Regions from separate parts of the Thiogranum longum genome, predicted to be linked through region 1. Evidence: predicted binding sites of a transcription regulator. Region 1 holds the regulator's gene; the other holds the start of a gene.
The links. The regulator FNR, encoded in region 1, switches genes on or off when oxygen is low (the NO sensors DNR and NnrR bind a similar motif). The targets are predictions, from matches to a motif close to TTGATNTANATCAA.
Positions count from the first base shown of each region.

Region 2: a site for FNR is predicted at 5,886-5,899, ahead of DFR30_RS10280 (DUF6455 family protein). Genes of this name have one in related genera too.

Region 1 covers NZ_SMFX01000001.1:2,905,016-2,914,070, reverse strand. The annotation lists gene ccoG (cytochrome c oxidase accessory protein CcoG) at 1-1,251, opposite strand, end outside; gene ccoP (cytochrome-c oxidase, cbb3-type subunit III) at 1,255-2,187, opposite strand; gene DFR30_RS14170 (cbb3-type cytochrome oxidase subunit 3) at 2,180-2,350, opposite strand; gene ccoO (cytochrome-c oxidase, cbb3-type subunit II) at 2,356-2,985, opposite strand; gene ccoN (cytochrome-c oxidase, cbb3-type subunit I) at 3,001-4,416, opposite strand; gene DFR30_RS14155 (OmpW/AlkL family protein) at 4,488-5,132, opposite strand; gene fnr (fumarate/nitrate reduction transcriptional regulator Fnr) at 5,247-6,014, opposite strand; gene hisB (imidazoleglycerol-phosphate dehydratase HisB) at 6,163-6,756, shown strand; gene hisH (imidazole glycerol phosphate synthase subunit HisH) at 6,799-7,443, shown strand; gene hisA (1-(5-phosphoribosyl)-5-[(5-phosphoribosylamino)methylideneamino]imidazole-4-carboxamide isomerase) at 7,482-8,210, shown strand; gene hisF (imidazole glycerol phosphate synthase subunit HisF) at 8,276-9,055, shown strand.
Region 2 covers NZ_SMFX01000001.1:2,079,116-2,088,170, reverse strand. The annotation lists gene glgB (1,4-alpha-glucan branching protein GlgB) at 1-1,331, opposite strand, end outside; gene glgC (glucose-1-phosphate adenylyltransferase) at 1,410-2,678, shown strand; gene DFR30_RS10290 (glycoside hydrolase family 57 protein) at 2,668-4,377, shown strand; gene malQ (4-alpha-glucanotransferase) at 4,398-5,864, shown strand; gene DFR30_RS10280 (DUF6455 family protein) at 5,970-6,335, shown strand; gene glgP (alpha-glucan family phosphorylase) at 6,370-8,928, opposite strand; tRNA gene DFR30_RS10270 (tRNA-Leu) at 8,953-9,039, opposite strand.

The DNA.
Region 1 (9,055 bases):
CATGGCAAGGCTCATGCCTTCAAGTCCGGATGTGGAGAGTTTGAAGGTGTGAGCTTGCTCGTCCATGTTGATGAGTTTCAGTGTGTAGACATTCTCCACCAGTCCATCCGGAGTTTCCCGGTACAGGCTGTTACGATCGCGGATGATATCCAGTTCCAGCGGCATACGCTGGCTGATGGCGTACACCAGTCCGATGCTTAGTGCCGCCAGCACAATGGAGTACAAGATGATACGGGGACGTAGCAGGTGGGTCTTCAGTCCTGCCATGGCATTTTCTGTTGTATAACGTATCAGGCCGCGCGCATAGCCCATCTTGTCCATGACATCGTCACAGGCATCGATGCAGGCGGCGCAGCCAATACACTGGTATTGAAGGCCATCGCGGATATCGATCCCCGTCGGGCAAACCTGCACACACAGCGTGCAATCGACGCAGTCACCCAGTCCGGCACTGGCAGGATCGACATTGCGTTTACGTGAGCCGCGTGGCTCACCGCGGCGTTCATCGTAGGAGATGACCAGCGTGTCCTTGTCGAACATGGCGCTCTGGAAGCGCGCATAAGGGCACATGTAAATGCACACCTGCTCACGCAACCAGCCGGCATTCCCGTAGGTGGCAAAACCGTAAAAGAACACCCAGAAGGTCTCCCAGGGTCCCAGGTTGAAGTTCATCGATTCAACAGTCAGATCACGGATGGGTGTGAAATAGCCGACAAAGGTAAAGCCCGTGAACAATGCGAAACTGATCCATATAAAGTGTTTGAGTGCCTTGGTACGGAATTTAACCGGTGTCAGATCACTTTTATCGAGCTTGATCTGCTGGTTACGGCTGCCTTCCACCTTGCGTTCTATCCATAGAAACACCTCGGTCCAGACGGTTTGCGGGCAGGCGTAGCCACACCACAGTCGTCCTGCCAGGGCGGTAAAGAAGAACAGTGAAAGTGCGGCAATGACCAGAAGCCAGGCAAAGTAAAAGAAATCCTGTGGCCAGAATGTCAGGCCAAAGATATAAAATTTACGTGCCGGAAGATCAAACAGGACAGCCTGGTGGCCATCCCAGGTCAACCAGGCAGTACCATAGAACAGGCCAAGCAAAACCACCACGCCCAGGGTGCGAAGGCGGGCAAATGTGCCGTGCACTTCGCGTGGGTAGACTTTCTTGTGGCTGGCATACATCTCGTCCATTCCGGAGCCAGGTTGTGGCTCCGGGCTGGACGAGGTTTGCGTGGGTGGTGCCTGGACATCTGTCATGGACTAGCGTTTCCCGTTGGACAGACTGTACACATAGGTTGCCAGCAGATGCACCTTGTCTTCACCAAGGAAGTTGCGGTGTGCCGGCATGTGTCCGTTTCTCCCATTGGCGATGGTCTTGGCGATGACACCGGCCGACGCACCGTACAACCAGGTCTTGTCGGTCAGGTTTGGCGCACCCAGTGCCGGGTTGCCCTTGCCGTCAGCGCCGTGGCAGGCAGCGCAGTAGGTTGCGAAATGCTGTTTCCCGGCAGTTACCAGCGAAGTGTCAGCATCACGACCACTGAGACTGACAACATAGGCAGTGACCTCTTTTATGCCCTGGTCACCCAGTACCGCTTTCCAGGCCGGCATAACGCCGCTGCGACCATCGAGGATGGTAGTGGTAATCGTTTCCGGGTTGCCGCCGTACAACCAGTCAGTATCGCGCAGATTCGGGAAGCCCGGGGCACCACCTGCATCTGAACCATGGCAACTGGCGCAATAGTTGACGAACAGCCGTTCACCAATGCGCAATGCCCTGGGGTCCAGAACCAGTTGCTCAACCGGCTTGGTGGCATACTGGGCAAACAAGGGCCCGAACTTGGCATCTGCCGCTTCCATTTCTTTCGCGTAGGCATTCTGGTGGGTCCAGTTCAGCACACCGCGGAAGCTGCCGAGCCCCGGGTACAGTACCAGGTAGCCCAGTCCGAAGATCATGGTGATATAGAACATCCACAACCACCAGCGCGGCATCGGGTTGTTGTATTCGGCCAGTGTCTCATCCCAGGTGTGCCCGGTGGTATCACCCTCGGCAGCCTCACCGGCACGCCGTTTGGCGGTCCAGCGTATGAGCCACCAGCAGGCAAAGATATTGCCCAGCGTTAAAACGATGATCCAGCCACTCCAGAATTCACTGGTGAAGGCGAAATCCTGTGCAAGGTTTGCTTCATTCATGGCTTGCATCCTTTGGTTCAAGATTACTGTCATCGGCGAACGGCAGGTTCGCCGCTTCGTCGAAGGCACTCTTGCGGTTTTTGCTCCAGGCCCAGATACAGACGGCAAGGAAAGCGATCAGTGCAAGTGCCGTGGTGATGCCACGCAATGTATTGAGATCCATGACGCTTACCTCCGTGATGAAATGCTGGTGCCGAGCACTTGCAGGTAGTCGATAAGTGCATCCAGCTCGGTTTTGCCCTTGAGTGTTTCCGGGGCCTGTTCGATTTCCGCATCACTGTAGGTATCGCAACCATTGCAGGTGGCGCTGATGAGCATATTCATGACGCGCATTTTCTTTTTGATCAGCTTGCCATCCAGTTCGGTTTCCCCCAGCCAGGGGAAGCTCGGCATGTTGGATTCCGGAACGACATCGCGTGGATTTGTCAGGTGTACACGGTGCCAGTCATCACTGTAACGACCGCCAACACGTGCCAGATCCGGGCCTGTGCGTTTGGATCCCCACTGGAATGGATGGTCGTATACGAACTCACCCGCCACCGAGTAGTGACCATAGCGTTCTGTCTCGGCGCGGAACGGCCGGATCATCTGTGAATGGCAGAGGTAACAGCCTTCACGTACATAGATGTCACGCCCTTCCAGTTGCAGTGCCGTGTAGGGTTTTAACCCTTCGACAGGCTCCGTTGTGCTCTTCACAAAAAACAGCGGAACAATTTCGACCAGCCCGCCGACACTGATGACCAGCAGGATCAGTACCGCCATCAGACCGATATTTTTTTCGACGACTTCATGACTCATGATAATTCTCCTCGTTCACGCCGTCTGTGGGACCGGGGCATCGGCAGGTTCGGCACCGGAAGTGGTCCTGATAACGTTGTAGGCCATCACCAACATGCCGCTGAAGAACAGCGCACCACCCAGGAAGCGGACGAAGTAGTAGGGGTACATGGCTTCCAGTGACTCGACAAAGCTGTAGGTCAGCGTGCCGTCATCATTGACAGCCCGCCACATAAGGCCCTGCATAATGCCGGAGATCCACATGGAGACGATGTACAGCACGACGCCGATGGTTGACATCCAGAAGTGCCAGTCGATGAGCTTGATAGAGTACATCTGCTCACGCCCGAACAGTTTTGGAATCAGGAAGTAGACCGAGCCGATCGACACCATGGCAACCCAGCCCAGCGCACCGGAATGCACGTGGCCGATAGTCCAGTCGGTGTAGTGAGACAGTGCATTGATAGTCTTGATCGACATCATCGGGCCTTCGAAGGTAGACATTCCGTAGAAGGACAGCGACACGATCAGGAACTTGAGGATCGGATCATCACGAAGTTTATGCCAGGCGCCCGACAGCGTCATAATGCCGTTGATCATGCCACCCCATGAAGGGGCGAGCAGAATCAGCGAGAACACCATGCCCAATGATTGTGCCCATACCGGCAATGCCGTGTAGTGCAGATGATGCGGGCCGGCCCACATATACGTTGAGATCAGGGCCCAGAAGTGTACCACCGACAGGCGATAGGAATACACAGGGCGCCCCGCCTGTTTGGGGACGAAGTAGTACATCATGCCGAGGAATCCGGCCGTCAGGAAGAAACCCACAGCATTATGTCCATACCACCACTGCACCATGGCGTCGATGGCACCCGGGTAGACCGAATAGGATTTGGTCAGGCTTACCGGTATCTCGGCACTGTTGACCAGGTGCAGAACTGCGACGGTCAGGATAAATGCACCATAGAACCAGTTCGCCACATAGATATGCTTGACGCGGCGTTTCATGATGGTACCGAAAAATACGATGGCGTATGACACCCAGACCACAGTGATGAGAATATCAATGGGCCATTCCAGTTCTGCGTATTCCTTGCTGGTGGTGATACCCAGTGGCAGGGTGATAGCAGCCAGAACAATCACCAGCGTCCACCCCCAGAAGGTGAATGCTGCCAGCTTGTCAGAGAACAGCCGCGTCTGGCAGGTGCGCTGCACGACATAATATGAAGTCGCAAACAGCGCCGATCCACCGAAAGCAAAAATGACGGCATTGGTATGCAGTGGGCGCAGGCGGCTGAAGGTTAACCAGGGCAGATCCCAGCTTAACTCCGGCCATACCAGCTCGGCGGCGATAAAGACGCCGACCAGCATGCCGACGATGCCCCATACGATAGTCATCACGGTAAACTGGCGCACAACCTTGTAGTTGTATGTGGTCTGTGAGTCCATGGCGTTTCCTGTTATGAGAGAAAGATTGGACAAAAGCAGGCGTGACGGTTTTCGCCACGCCTGCTGTTACTTCAGAACTTCTTGCCGACACCCAGCATGAAGACCCAGGGATCGATATCAACATCTGCCTTGCCGGCGGCAGACGAATCCGCGGTGGTACCAATCCTGGCATACCACACCTGGGCGCTGATGAGGGTGCCGTTACCGATGTCGTAATCCAGACCGGCCTCAGCAGCAAGGCCGAAGCTGTCATCGAGATCAAGCTGCGTACCACTCAGTGCGCCATTGGTGTTTTCATCCCAGAAATAAGTGTAGTTGATGCCTGCGCCGACGTAAGGGTGCAGGTTGGAACCGGAGTTGAAGTGATACTGCAGCGTGACAGTGGGAGGTAATGCCTTGGTGTCGGCAACCTTGCCTGTACCCGCCAGAGCACCCTTGTCACCCTTGATATCGACGGTAAATGGCCAGACACCAAGCAGACCTACACCAAGGTTATCAGTGAACATGTAAGTGAAAGAGACGCCGAGCGTATCGGAATCCTCGACACTGACAGTGGTGCCGGGGAGTCCGGAAAAATCATCGGCATCATCATTCGGCGCCAGGTGCGCCCAGCCGACCCGGGCGACAAAATCACCGGTTTCATAGGCCATGAGTGGCATGGAAGCAAAACTGCTGACCAGTACTGTACCGATCATGGCGTTCTTCAAGGTACCCATCGTTGTACTCCTCTGTAGACATGCGGGGTTGAGGTGTACTTTGCGTGAGTGCCGGGTGAGCGGCATTGATTCAGATCAAAACAGCATTAACTTCGTGGCTGTGGCGGGAGAGGATCAGGTGCGGGAGACAGGGTTGTCAGCGTCGCAGTTGGCAGATGAGAACTGGCACAGACGATCACGATCCAGAAGTTCGATATGCCTGCGCTCGACTTTCAGCAGGCCTTCGTTCTGGAAGCGGGTAAACAATCGGCTGACAGTCTCCAGCGCCAGTCCAAGGTAGTTTCCAATGTCGCCGCGTGACATGGTCAGGTTGAACTGGGTGGAGGAAAAGCCGCGTCGCCTGTAGCGATTGGACAGGCTGATGAGAAAGGCAGCAAGCCTTTCTTCAGCGGAGCGCTGGCCCAGTGCCAGCATGCTTTGCTCGTCATCATGAATTTCCTGACTCATGACGCGTAACATCTGGCGTTGCAGGTCGGGTAGCTGAGTGCTCAGTGCTTCGAGTTGATCAAAGGGGATTTCACAGACGCTGGTGGTTTCCAGGGCCCTGGCTGTCAGTGGGTGATTGTTGTGGGCAATGGCGTCCAGTCCAACCAGTTCGCCGGGTAGTTGAAAACCCATTACCTGCTCCTGGCCATCCTCGGATGTTGCGAAGGTTTTCAGTGAGCCGGAACGTACGGCGTACAGCGCGCGAAAGCGATCACCGACTTTAAACAGGTGGTCCCCACGCGCCAGCGGCCGCTTGCGGTCGATAATGGCATCCAGCTGCTCCATATCGTTTTTATCAATACCCACAGGGAGGCAGATTTCATTCAGGCTGCATTCCTGGCAGGCAACCGTAATCTCTTTCAGGGAGACGACTTTTTCCTGTTTTCGAGTGGGCATGGCACGACCTGCTGGATGGTTTGTACGCATTATGTGCAAAACGACACACTGTCGGCAACTATATTATATGAGTAAAGAATGGTTCTCTAACTGTGCGATTTCAGATAGGATTCAGGTCAATCCGATCAACTGTAACGAAATCCTGACCATGACGGCGAGAACAGCGCAGATTCAGCGCGATACCCTGGAAACACAGATTGGTGTAAAGCTCGATCTGGACGGCTCCGGCAATTCTGAATTTGATACGGGTGTGCCCTTTCTGGAGCACATGCTGGACCAGATCTCCCGCCACGGCCTGCTGGATATAGCCATACAGGCAAAAGGGGATTTGCACATCGATGCCCACCACACTGTGGAAGATATCGGAATTGCACTGGGACAGGCCTTTAATGAGGCCCTGGGTGATAAAAAAGGGATTCGTCGTTACGGGCACGCGTACGTACCGTTGGACGAGGCCCTGTCGCGCGTGGTCATTGATTTTTCCGGTAGACCGGGGCTGGACTATCACGTCAATTTTGCGCGCGGCCGTATCGGTGATTTTGACGTGGATCTTTTTCATGAGTTTTTTCAAGGCTTTGTGAATCATGCCAAGGCAACAGTTCACATTGATTGCCTGCGTGGCGACAATGCACACCACATCGCCGAGACGGTCTTCAAGGCATTCGGGCGCGCCGTACGCATGGCGGCCGAGGCAGACCCGCGTATGGCGGGTATAATGCCTTCCACCAAAGGGAGCCTGTAGCCGGGAAAATCCCGCCGCACTGCCGGCAAGCATCTGTCCGCCATGTCCAGCATCGCTATCATTGACTATGAAATGGGTAACCTGCACTCCATTGCCAAGGCAGTGGAGCATGTCGCGGGAGAGACCAGGGTGCTCGTCACCTCCGTGCCAGAGAAGATTCTGGCAGCTGACCGGGTCATTTTCCCCGGTGTTGGAGGAATCGGGCACTGCATGGAATCTTTGCTGAGGCGCGGACTTGACCCGGTGATCCGTGAGGTGGCGGCCTCCGGGAAGCCGTTGCTGGGGATTTGCCTGGGTATGCAGGCCATGCTGGAACGCAGCGAAGAAAATGGCGGCATAGATTGCCTGGGTCTGATCAAGGGCGAAGTGCGACGTTTCAGCGACTCGCTCAATGACAACGGCGTAAAGCTCAAGGTGCCACACATGGGCTGGAACCAGGTGCACCAGCAGACGCATCCGCTGTGGCAGGATATTGACCAGGACAGCCGCTTCTATTTTGTCCACAGCTACTATGCCATACCTGCCGAGTCCGCTGACTGCGCAGGCGTTGCGGATTATGGTGGTGAATTTTGCTGTACGCTGGCCCGTGAAAACCTGTTTGCGGTACAGTTCCACCCGGAGAAGAGTCAGCATGCCGGGTTGACGCTGCTACGAAATTTCAGCCGCTGGGATGGGCGGGATAGTTAGATTTGTATGATGTTTATCAATGATATGAGGGTGGGAACATGTTGCTGATTCCGGCAATCGACCTCAAGGATGGCAAGTGCGTACGTCTGCGTCAGGGTCGAATGGAAGATGAAACAATTTTTGCGGACGATCCGCTGGACATGGCGAAGCGCTGGGTTGATGCCGGTGCGAAGCGTTTGCACCTGGTTGATTTGAACGGTGCATTTGCCGGTCAGCCAGTCAATGCCGATGTGGTGCATCGCATTGCCGAGGCATTTCCCGAGGTGCCAATTCAGGTTGGCGGCGGCATTCGCGACGAGGACACGGTGCAATTATACCTGGACGCCGGTGTGCAATACGTCATTATCGGCACCAAGGCCGTCAGTGCGCCACACTTTATTAATGATCTGTGCCTGGAGTTCCCCGGGCATATTATCGTCGGCCTCGATGCAAAGAATGGCAAGGTAGCCATCGACGGCTGGTCGAAACTTTCCAACCATGATGTCATCGACATGGCGCAACATTTCGAACGTGACGGCGTGGAAGCCATTGTGTATACCGATATCAGTCGTGACGGCATGATGCAGGGGGTTAATGTCGAGGCGACAGCGAAACTGGCGTCAGAAATCAGTATCCCGGTTATCGCTTCGGGTGGCATCAGTAACCTCGATGACATCAAGGCGATTCAGGCTGTCGCAGATGAAGGCATTATGGGTACGATTATTGGTCGGGCGCTGTATGAAGGTACGGTTGACCTGGCTGAAGCGCAGAAGCTGGTCGACGGGTAGTGCAGGGTTATGCTGAATAAAGGTGTTACTTCCTGCGCCGCTGTGACGCAGTCCGGGCACTGATTGTGGCACTGGCAAAACGCATTATTCCCTGCCTGGACGTGGACAACGGCCGTGTCGTCAAGGGCGTGCAGTTTGTTGATATCCGTGATGCCGGTGACCCGGTAGAGATCGCCCGACGCTACGATCAGGAAGGTGCAGATGAAATTACCTTCCTGGATATCACCGCCAGCCACGAACAACGCGATACTATGGTGCACGTGGTCGAGAAGGTGGCTGGCGAAGTTTTTATACCGCTGACCGTTGGCGGTGGCATTCGTGAGACAGCAGACATTCGCCGCATGCTCAATGCAGGCGCTGACAAGATAGCCATTAACACGGCTGCTGTATTCAACCCTGACTTTGTGCGCCAGGCCGCTGACCAGTTTGGTTCGCAGTGTATTGTGGTGGCGATCGATGCCAAGCGGGTGGAGGATGATGCGCAGACCGGTGAGCCGCGTTGGGAGATTTTTACCCACGGTGGCCGCAAGCCGACCGGCATCAACGCGGTTGAGTGGGCGTCGCGTATGGTCAGCTATGGCGCAGGAGAAATTTTGCTGACCAGTATGGATCGTGACGGCACCAGAAACGGTTTTGACCTCGCCCTTACCCATGCTGTCAGTGACGCCGTCGACGTGCCTGTCATTGCTTCCGGTGGCGTGGGGAACCTGGACCATCTTGCCGAAGGTGTATTGCAGGGGCACGCCGACGCTGTATTGGCAGCAAGCATCTTTCACTTCGGGGAATACACTATTACCGAGGCCAAGCAGTATATGGTCCGGCGTGGTATCGAGATGCGCCTCTAG
Region 2 (9,055 bases), 830 kb from region 1:
CCGTATTCGTTGGGTATCCAGTCACCAGGGTCGCGTGAGTAATCGAGGTACAGCATCGAGGCCACAGCATCGACGCGCAGTCCGTCGATATGCATTTCCTCCAGCCAGAAGATTGCGCTGGACAGTAAAAAGTTACGAACCTCGTTGCGGCCGTAGTTAAAAATCAGCGTGCCCCAGTCACGGTGTTCACCACGTCGCGGGTCTTCATGTTCGTACAAGGGGCTTCCATCGAAACGTGCCAGTGCCCAGTCGTCCTTGGGAAAGTGCCCGGGTGCCCAGTCGAGTAATACGCCTACCCCGTGCTGGTGACAGAAATCGACAAACCATCGGAAGTCATCGGCACTGCCAAAGCGACTGGTCGGCGCAAAGTAACCGGTTGTCTGGTAGCCCCAGGAGGCATCAAGGGGGTGTTCTGTTATCGGTAGCAGTTCGATGTGGGTAAAACCCAGTTCAGTGACCCAGCTGACCAGTCGTTCGGCAAGTTCACGGTAGTTGAGGAACTGACCTTGCTCATCGCGTTGCCAGGAACCCAGGTGAACTTCGTAAATCGACATGGGGGCATGCAGCCAGTCGAGTTCATGGCGGGCTTCCATCCAGGTCTGGTCCTGCCAGTGGTGCTGACCGGGACGCATGGCGAGGGAGGCATTACCGGGGCGCAATTCAAAGGCCTGGCCGTAGGGGTCGCACTTGACATGGATAGTGCCGTGTTCGCGATTGCGGATCTCAAACTTGTAGTGGCTGTGTGAACTGACTCCGGGGATGAACAGTTCCCAGATGCCACTGCCGCCACGTACCCGCATCGGGTGCCGGCGACCATCCCAGCGGTTCCAGTCGCCGACGACACTGATTCGTTCGGCGCCGGGCGCCCAGACAGCAAAGTGCACGCCATCGATGCCGTCAACTTCACGGAAGTGTGCTCCCAGGAAACGGTAGGCGTGCAGGTGGCGCCCTTCACCAAACCAGTGCAGGTCGAGGTCACCGATCAGGGCCGGGAAACAGTAGGGGTCATAGTCGGTCCACTCGACACCGTCGTTATCGGTCCAGGTCAGCTGGTAGTGTTCCGGCAGATTGCTGCCGTCACCACGCCATTCGAACAGGTCGGTACCTTCGATGCGTTGCAGGGGTGCGCCTGTCTCGGTCAGCCGAACCTGTGTACACCAGGGAATGAAAACACGAACCAGGGTTTGTCCGTCATCTTTATGACGTCCCAGCACCTCGAACGGATCATGGTGTCGCGCATCGATAATGCGTTGTAACGGGTCGGGCAGCGAGGGCCGGGTTGTGACCTTGCGACCTGTTCCCGACGCCATAGACTGAGTATCTCTGTTCATAAAACCTGTTTGGCTTTCCGTGGGCTGCTCAGATGGTACCATACACCTTGTTGTGTATTACCGGTTCGGAGGAATTTTATGGATGCAGTTTCCACGCCGCGTTTTGTCAGTCGACTGACGCGCGATACGCTGGCCCTTATTCTGGCCGGTGGCCGGGGCTCACGGCTCAAGCAGTTGACTTTGTGGCGCGCCAAACCGGCGGTCCCGTTCGGCGGCAAGTTTCGTATCATCGATTTCCCGCTTTCCAACTGCCTGAATTCCGGTATCAGACGTGTCGGTGTGCTGACCCAGTACAAGGCACATTCCCTGTTGCAGCATTTACAAAGGGGCTGGAGTTTCCTGCGCGGTGAGTTCGGTGAGTTTGTCGAGCTATTGCCGGCGCAGCAACGTATTGAATCGTCCTGGTACGCCGGTACGGCGGATGCCATTTACCAGAACCTTGACATTATTCGCAGCCACCACCCCGAGTACGTTCTTATCCTCGCGGGTGACCATATTTACAAAATGGACTATGGACCGATGATTGCCCAGCATGTCGAGAATTCGGCGGACATGACAGTGGGATGCCTTGAAGTCGACCTGGAAACAGCCACAGCTTTCGGCGTAATGACCGTTGACGAAGAAGGCAGGGTGCTCGGGTTTGATGAAAAGCCCGGGCAGCCGACCCACTTGCCCGGAGATCCCGGCAAGGCACTGGCATCGATGGGGATTTATGTGTTCAATACCGACTTTTTGTTCGAACAGCTTATCAAGGATGCTGACAAGCCCTATTCGAGCCATGATTTCGGACATGACATTATCCCGGACATCATCAGCAAGTACCGCGTGTTCAGCTACCCGTTCCGTGATGCGGAAAGCGGACGTCAGGCTTACTGGCGGGATGTTGGTACGGTGGATGCCTTCTGGGCTACCAACCTGGAGTTGATCGGCGTGACGCCGGAGCTGAATCTTTACGACAAGGACTGGCCGATCTGGACCTACCAGGAACAAATGCCACCCGCCAAGTTTGTCTTTGACGACGATGACCGTCGTGGCATGGCAGTGGACTCCATGGTGTCCGGGGGCTGTGTGATTTCCGGTGCGCAAGTACGCCACTCACTGCTGTTTTCAAATGTTCGCGTTGATTCCTTTTCGATACTGGAGCATGCCGTGGTGCTGCCGGATGTCCTTGTTGAGCGCAGCTGCCGTATTCGTAATGCTGTCATTGACAAGGGGTGCTGTATTCCGGAAGGTACCGTAATCGGGGAAGACCACGAAGCCGATGCGGAACGTTTCCACATTACACCCGGTGGCGTGGTGCTGGTAACGCCGGAGATGCTTGGCCAGGAACTGCATCATGTCCGTTAAAGAAGAACTGCGTGTTGTGCTGTGCTGGCATATGCACCAGCCCCAGTACTGTGACCTGATCAGTGGCGAATATAAATTGCCCTGGACCTACCTGCACGCCATCAAGGACTACGTCGATATGGCTGCACATATCGAGGCCGTTCCCGGGGCTAAAGCGGTAGTCAATTTTGCCCCTGTACTGCTGGAACAGCTGGATGATTATGTGGCGCAGGTAAGCGGTTACCTGCGTGACCACAAGGCTATCCGTGACCCGTTGCTGGCTGCGCTGGTGGCACCTGTACTACCGACACATATCCAGCAGCGTGCCGAGCTTGTCAATAATTGTCTGCGCGTCAACCGTATGCGAGTCATTGACCGCTTCCCCGCCTACAAACGTCTTGCAAGCCTGGCGGACCATTTCTCGAAACATTGCGATGATATGGTCTATGTTGGCGACCAGTTCCTCTCTGACCTGGTGTTCTGGTATCACCTCGGCTGGATTGCCGAGACGGTTCGCCGGGATGACATACGCATGCAGCGCTGGCAGGAACAGGGAAATAATTTCTCCCTGCATGATCGACGCGAACTACTTGTGCTGATTGGTGAATTACTGTCCGGTGTGATCGAACGCTATGCCCTGCTTGCCGATCGGGGCCAGGTAGAACTTTCGATGACACCCTATGCCCACCCGATCATACCGCTGCTTCTCGATATCAACAGTGCACGTGAGGCCATGCCAGACACCGAGCTGCCGGAACTCAGTGCCTACCCGGGTGGTGAGGAACGGGTCAACTGGCATATTCGTGAAGGCTTCAATGTCTTTGAACAGTATTTCCAGCGTAAACCCGTCGGTTGCTGGCCTTCGGAAGGCAGTGTCAGTGAGCCCACGCTGGCACTGCTGGAGAAACACGGCTTCCGCTGGGCAGCCAGCGGTGAAACCGTGTTGCGCAACAGCCTGCGTGAAAGTGACGGCGACAAGGCAGCAGGTGCTGCGGATGCCGTGCTCAAGGGCTACCGGGTCGGTACAGGCAAGCTGGCATGCTTCTTTCGTGACGATAATCTTTCCGACAAGATCGGTTTCGAGTATTCCACCTGGCACGCGGATGACGCTGTTGCCAATTTTGTTCATCACCTTGAAGAAATAGCCAAAGCCAATGCCGGGCGCAAGCTGGCGTTACCGATTATTCTCGATGGTGAAAACGCCTGGGAACACTTTCCGGAAAACGGGTACTACTTTTTACGGGGGTTGTACAAGGCGCTGGCGACGCATCCCACACTCAGTCTTTCGACTTTTGCTGAATGTCTCGATGATGATATAGAAATCGGTTCACTGTCAGAAATGGTGAGTGGTTCCTGGGTGTATGGTACCTTTTCCACCTGGATCGGTGACCCTGACAAGAATCGTGGCTGGGACATGCTGGGAGATGCCAAGCTCGCCTTCGACAAAGCCTGCGCCTCCGGAAATCTCGACAGCGAGCAGGTTGTTGCCGCTGAGCTTCAACTGGCGATTTGCGAGGGTTCTGACTGGTTCTGGTGGTTCGGTGACTACAACCCCGCTGACTCGGTCAGTGATTTTGAAAGCCTGTTTCGCTTGCATCTTTCCAACCTGTACCAGTTGATCGGGCAGGAGGCGCCGGAGTATCTCGCGCACGCCTTTGCACGTGGTACAGGTCAGCCTACTCTGGGTGGCGTCATGCGTCAGGGTCAGGCGCGTGACTGAACCGCAGGGAGGCGGTGAGTATGGATCCTTTTGATCGTCGGCGTGCCGGCATACTGCTGCACCCGACTTCGTTACCCGGCAGTGTCGGCAATGGTGAGCTCGGTATAGAGGCGTACCGTTTTATCGATTTTCTGGCAGATTGCCAGATTGGCCTGTGGCAAATGTTGCCGCTCGGCCCAACCCACAGTGATTTATCCCCCTACCAGTGCTTTTCAGTGCACGCCGGGAATACCCGGCTGATCAGCCTTCAGCGCCTGGTCGAGGCTGGCTGGCTCGATGATGCTGGCCTCGACCCAGAGCAGGATATTAGCGTTCAAAGAAAGACGCGTCTGACGGCAGCGTATAACGGCTTTATGCGCCATGCCGATAACGAAATAAGGACAGAGCTGGATGCTTTTATTGAACAGCATGCCAACTGGCTTGATGACTTTTCACTCTATCAGGCACTGCGTGATGATTTCAACGGCTGTGCCTGGTTCGACTGGCCAAAGCCCCTGCGAGACCGCGATCCAGGCGCAATGGAAGAAGCGCGCAGGCGACTTGCCAGCGCTATAGAACAGGTACAGTTTGAGCAGTTCCTGTTTTTCCGGCAGTGGATGGATTTACGCCACTATGCCAATGATCACGGTGTATTGTTGTTTGGTGATATCCCTATTTTCGTAGCTTACGACAGTGCCGACGTGTGGGCCAACCGGCAATGGTTTGTCCTGGATGAGCAGGGTGGACTGAAGGTGGTTGCCGGGGTGCCGCCAGATTATTTTTCCGAGACCGGCCAGCGCTGGGGGAACCCGCATTATAACTGGCAGGCGCTGGCTGATGACGGGTATCGCTGGTGGCTGGAGCGCATTCGTACCCAGCTTGAATTGTTCGACCTGATGCGCATCGATCACTTTCGCGGTTTCGAGGCCTACTGGGAGATCAATGCCGCTTCTGATACAGCCATTGACGGACGCTGGGTGGCCGGACCGGGCGCAGATTTTTTTGAAGCACTCAGGCAGGCATTTGGTAAGCTACCCCTGGTTGCCGAAGACCTGGGGGTCATTACGCCGGAAGTTACCGCGCTACGCAGACAGTTTGGTTTGCCGGGCATGAAGATCCTGCAATTTGCTTTTGATGGCTCATCGGATAACCCCTACCTGCCACATAACCACGAGCCTCTTTCGGTTGTGTATACCGGCACACATGATAACAACACGACGTTAGGCTGGTATGAAGAGCTGCCGGAAGAACAACGTGGTTTTGTGCGCCACTATCTCGACCTCGGGAGTGACAACATGCCCTGGCCACTGGTACGCACTGCGCTTGCCTCGGTAGCGCGACTGTCCGTGTTGCCCATGCAGGATGTACTTGCACTCGATGCTTCGCACCGTATGAATGTGCCGGGTATTGCCGATGGTAACTGGCAGTGGAGATTTGAATGGGAGCAGCTTTTGCCTGAATACGGTGAACGGTTAAGGGATTGGGTGCACCTGTACGGGCGGGCCTGATAGTAATTCTCGGCGGGTTTCTTGATAAAGGTCATATAAAGACGCGAAGAATTCTGTTTTCATGCCGACATATACAATCAAGTAAAGCTGTTATTGGCGGAATTCATGAATCTGTTTAGCCTCATCATCGCAGGTCTTTTTACAGTATTATCAGTAGCCTTTGTCGCGCTTCTGGCGCTGGCCATTACCCGTAATCTGCAAGTCGGCCAGCGTTACCGGCAGGCTATCGCCAGGCAGCTGTCAAAACTGCGTCTGGCCAGGATGCTGGGTATCCATCACATTGATCAGGACGCCTATTTGCATGCGCAATCTGTCCTGAGCATTCGCGACCAGATAAAACGCTGTTCCGAATGTTCCAGTACAGAAGACTGTGACAGGTTGTTGAACGAAGGTATGGGTGACGAGTCCGATTTTTGTGAAAATGACGAGGCACTCAGGAAAGTCCGGGACAAACTCGCCCCGGCACCCTGAATGGCCGGTGGTGCCTGTTTGACCAGCTAACAGGCTATAGCCAGATCATGCGGCCGGTTTCAAAACGGTGGCTCAGTAACGGATGGCACGGATAGATCCGGATCTGGAAGTGCTGCAGGCCTGGCAGCGGTGGTTCAAGATCGAGTATGAAGCGTGTTTCTCCGCTATCCATTTGCCCTTCAGCCGTGAAACCAAAATATTCTGTTGCGACAAATTCATGGTGTTCGTCTTCCTTGCCAATAAGACATTCGAGTCGTACGTCGTCGGGTGTAAGTTTCCCCAGTTGGGCGGCAACCTCGATACGGAAACGCTCGCCGGCCTTCACGGCACGCGGTGAATGATCAATACGTCGTAGCGATACCGACGACCAAAGCTGACTAATCCTGTCCTTCCAGGCCGCCAGTTCCCTTGCGCCACGCGAACGGTTCTTTGCCAGCGCGCGCCCCTGTCTGGTGGCAGGACTGTAAAACCCCTTGATGTAATCCATTACCATACGCTGTGAGTTGAACTGCGGAAGGGCGGATTTCATGGAGTTCTTGGACATACGCACCCAGCCTTCCGAGAAACCGTGGCCGTTACGGTCGTAGTACAGCGGGATGACCTGGTGTTCGAGGATATCCAGCAACTCGTTGGCTTCTTCCTGGTTACGGAAAGCGGCATCGTAGTGTTCGTCATGCGAAGTGATCGCCCAGCCGTTTTCGCCGTTATAGCCTTCGCCCCACCAGCCATCCAGTACGCTCAGGTTGATCACGCCGTTGAGGCCGGCTTTCTGGCCGGACGTGCCGCTGGCTTCCATCGGGTATTCCGGTGTGTTCAGCCAGACATCGACACCCGACACCAGACGGCGCGCCAGTGACAGATCATAGCCTTCCAGCAACAGGATCTTGCCGACAAACTCCGGCCGCCGGGAAAATTCATGAATCACCTGGATTAATTGCTGGCCGGGCAGGTCACTGGGGTGCGCCTTGCCGGCAAAAACCAGCATGACCGGGCGCCTGGGGTCATTGAGCAGACGTGCCAGTCGTTCCGGATCGGAGAACAACAAGGTGGCGCGTTTGTAGGTGGCGAAACGACGCGCAAAACCGATGGTCAGAATATCGGATTCGTGCGGGCTGAGCAGTTTGGTGATGCGATCGATGTGTGCTTCACCGCAGCGGTTGCGGCGACATTGCAATACCACGCGCCGGCGTACCTGGTTGAGGAGTTCCGATTTGAGCGACTGACGCAGGCTCCAGAAACTGTGATCCGGGATTTCATCAATGCGATCCCAGTATTCCTCGTTAAGCAATTCATTTCGCCATTCCATGCCAAAACGCATGTCATACAGGTTACTCCACTCGTGGGCGAGGAAGGTCTGTACATGTACCCCGTTGGTGACATGACGCATCGGGTTTTCGCGGTAGGGTATCTGGGGCCAGACATAGCCCTCCATTTGTGAAGCAACCTCACCGTGAATTTTACTCACACCGTTATGGAAGCGCGAGCCGTGCAGTGCCAGCACAGTCTGGTTGAAACCACCCTGGTTCGACGGACTGGTGCCGAGTTGCAGAAAATCTTCCATGGACAGGCCGAGCTGTTCGATATAATCACTGAAATAGCTGGAAATCAGGCTGTGATCGAAAATGTCATGGCCGGCAGGAACCGGGGTGTGTGTTGTAAATACTGTGGCGCCTGCAACCTGTTCTATGGCGCTGGAAAAATCGAGCCCGGAAGCCACCAGCTCACGGCATCGCTCCAGCACCTGGAATGCCGCGTGACCTTCATTGATGTGCCACGCTGACGGTTCCAGTCCCAGCGCACGCAGGGCGCGCACACCACCGATACCCAGCACGATTTCCTGCTGGATGCGGGTGTTGATGTCTCCACCGTAGAGCTGGTAGGTAATGGCGCGATCAGCTTCACTGTTTTTCGGCAGGTCACTGTCCAGCAGGTACAGTTTGATATGCCCGGCACGCGCCTGCCAGATCTTCAGTTGCACCGGGCGACCCGGGAAATCCACAACAACGTGCAATTCCTCACCGTTTTCGTTACAGGCGGGTGTCAACGGGAGTTGGTCGAATTCAGTTGTCTTGTAATGTGCAATCTGGTTGCCGTGTTCATCGATAGTCTGGATGAAGTAGCCCTGACGATAAAGCAAGCCGACGGCCACAAACGGAATGCCCAGGTCACTGGCGGCCTTGCAGTGATCACCGGCAAGAATACCCAGGCCACCGGAGTAGATAGGCAGGCTTTCGTGCAGGCCAAACTCGGCGCAGAAGTAGGCAACCAGGTCGTTTTTGGGATTCAGGTATTCATCGATGCTCTTGCGCTGATGTTCATTGAGATAGGTGTCATAGGTCGACAATACGCGGTTATAGGCTTCGACGTAGATGCGGTCTTCGGCGGCTTCGTTGATGCGTTGCTGCGAGACACGGCGCAGGAAAACTTTCGGGTTATGCCCGCAACTCTCCCAGAGTGCCGGGTCGAGCCGGAAAAACAGGGAGCGCACCCCCCGGTCCCAACTGTATAACAGGTCATTGGCCAGCTCGCGAAGGCGCGCCAGGTTTTCCGGAAGCTCGGGCTGGACTTCAAGGGCAAAACGGGTTCCGGACATGCTGTCTCCAGGTAAATTTGATAATGGTGCCGAGGGTGGGAATCGAACCCACACTCCCGTGAAGGAACCGGATTTTGAATCCGGCGCGTCTACCAGTTCCGCCACCCCGGCACAGGCGCGCCAGTAT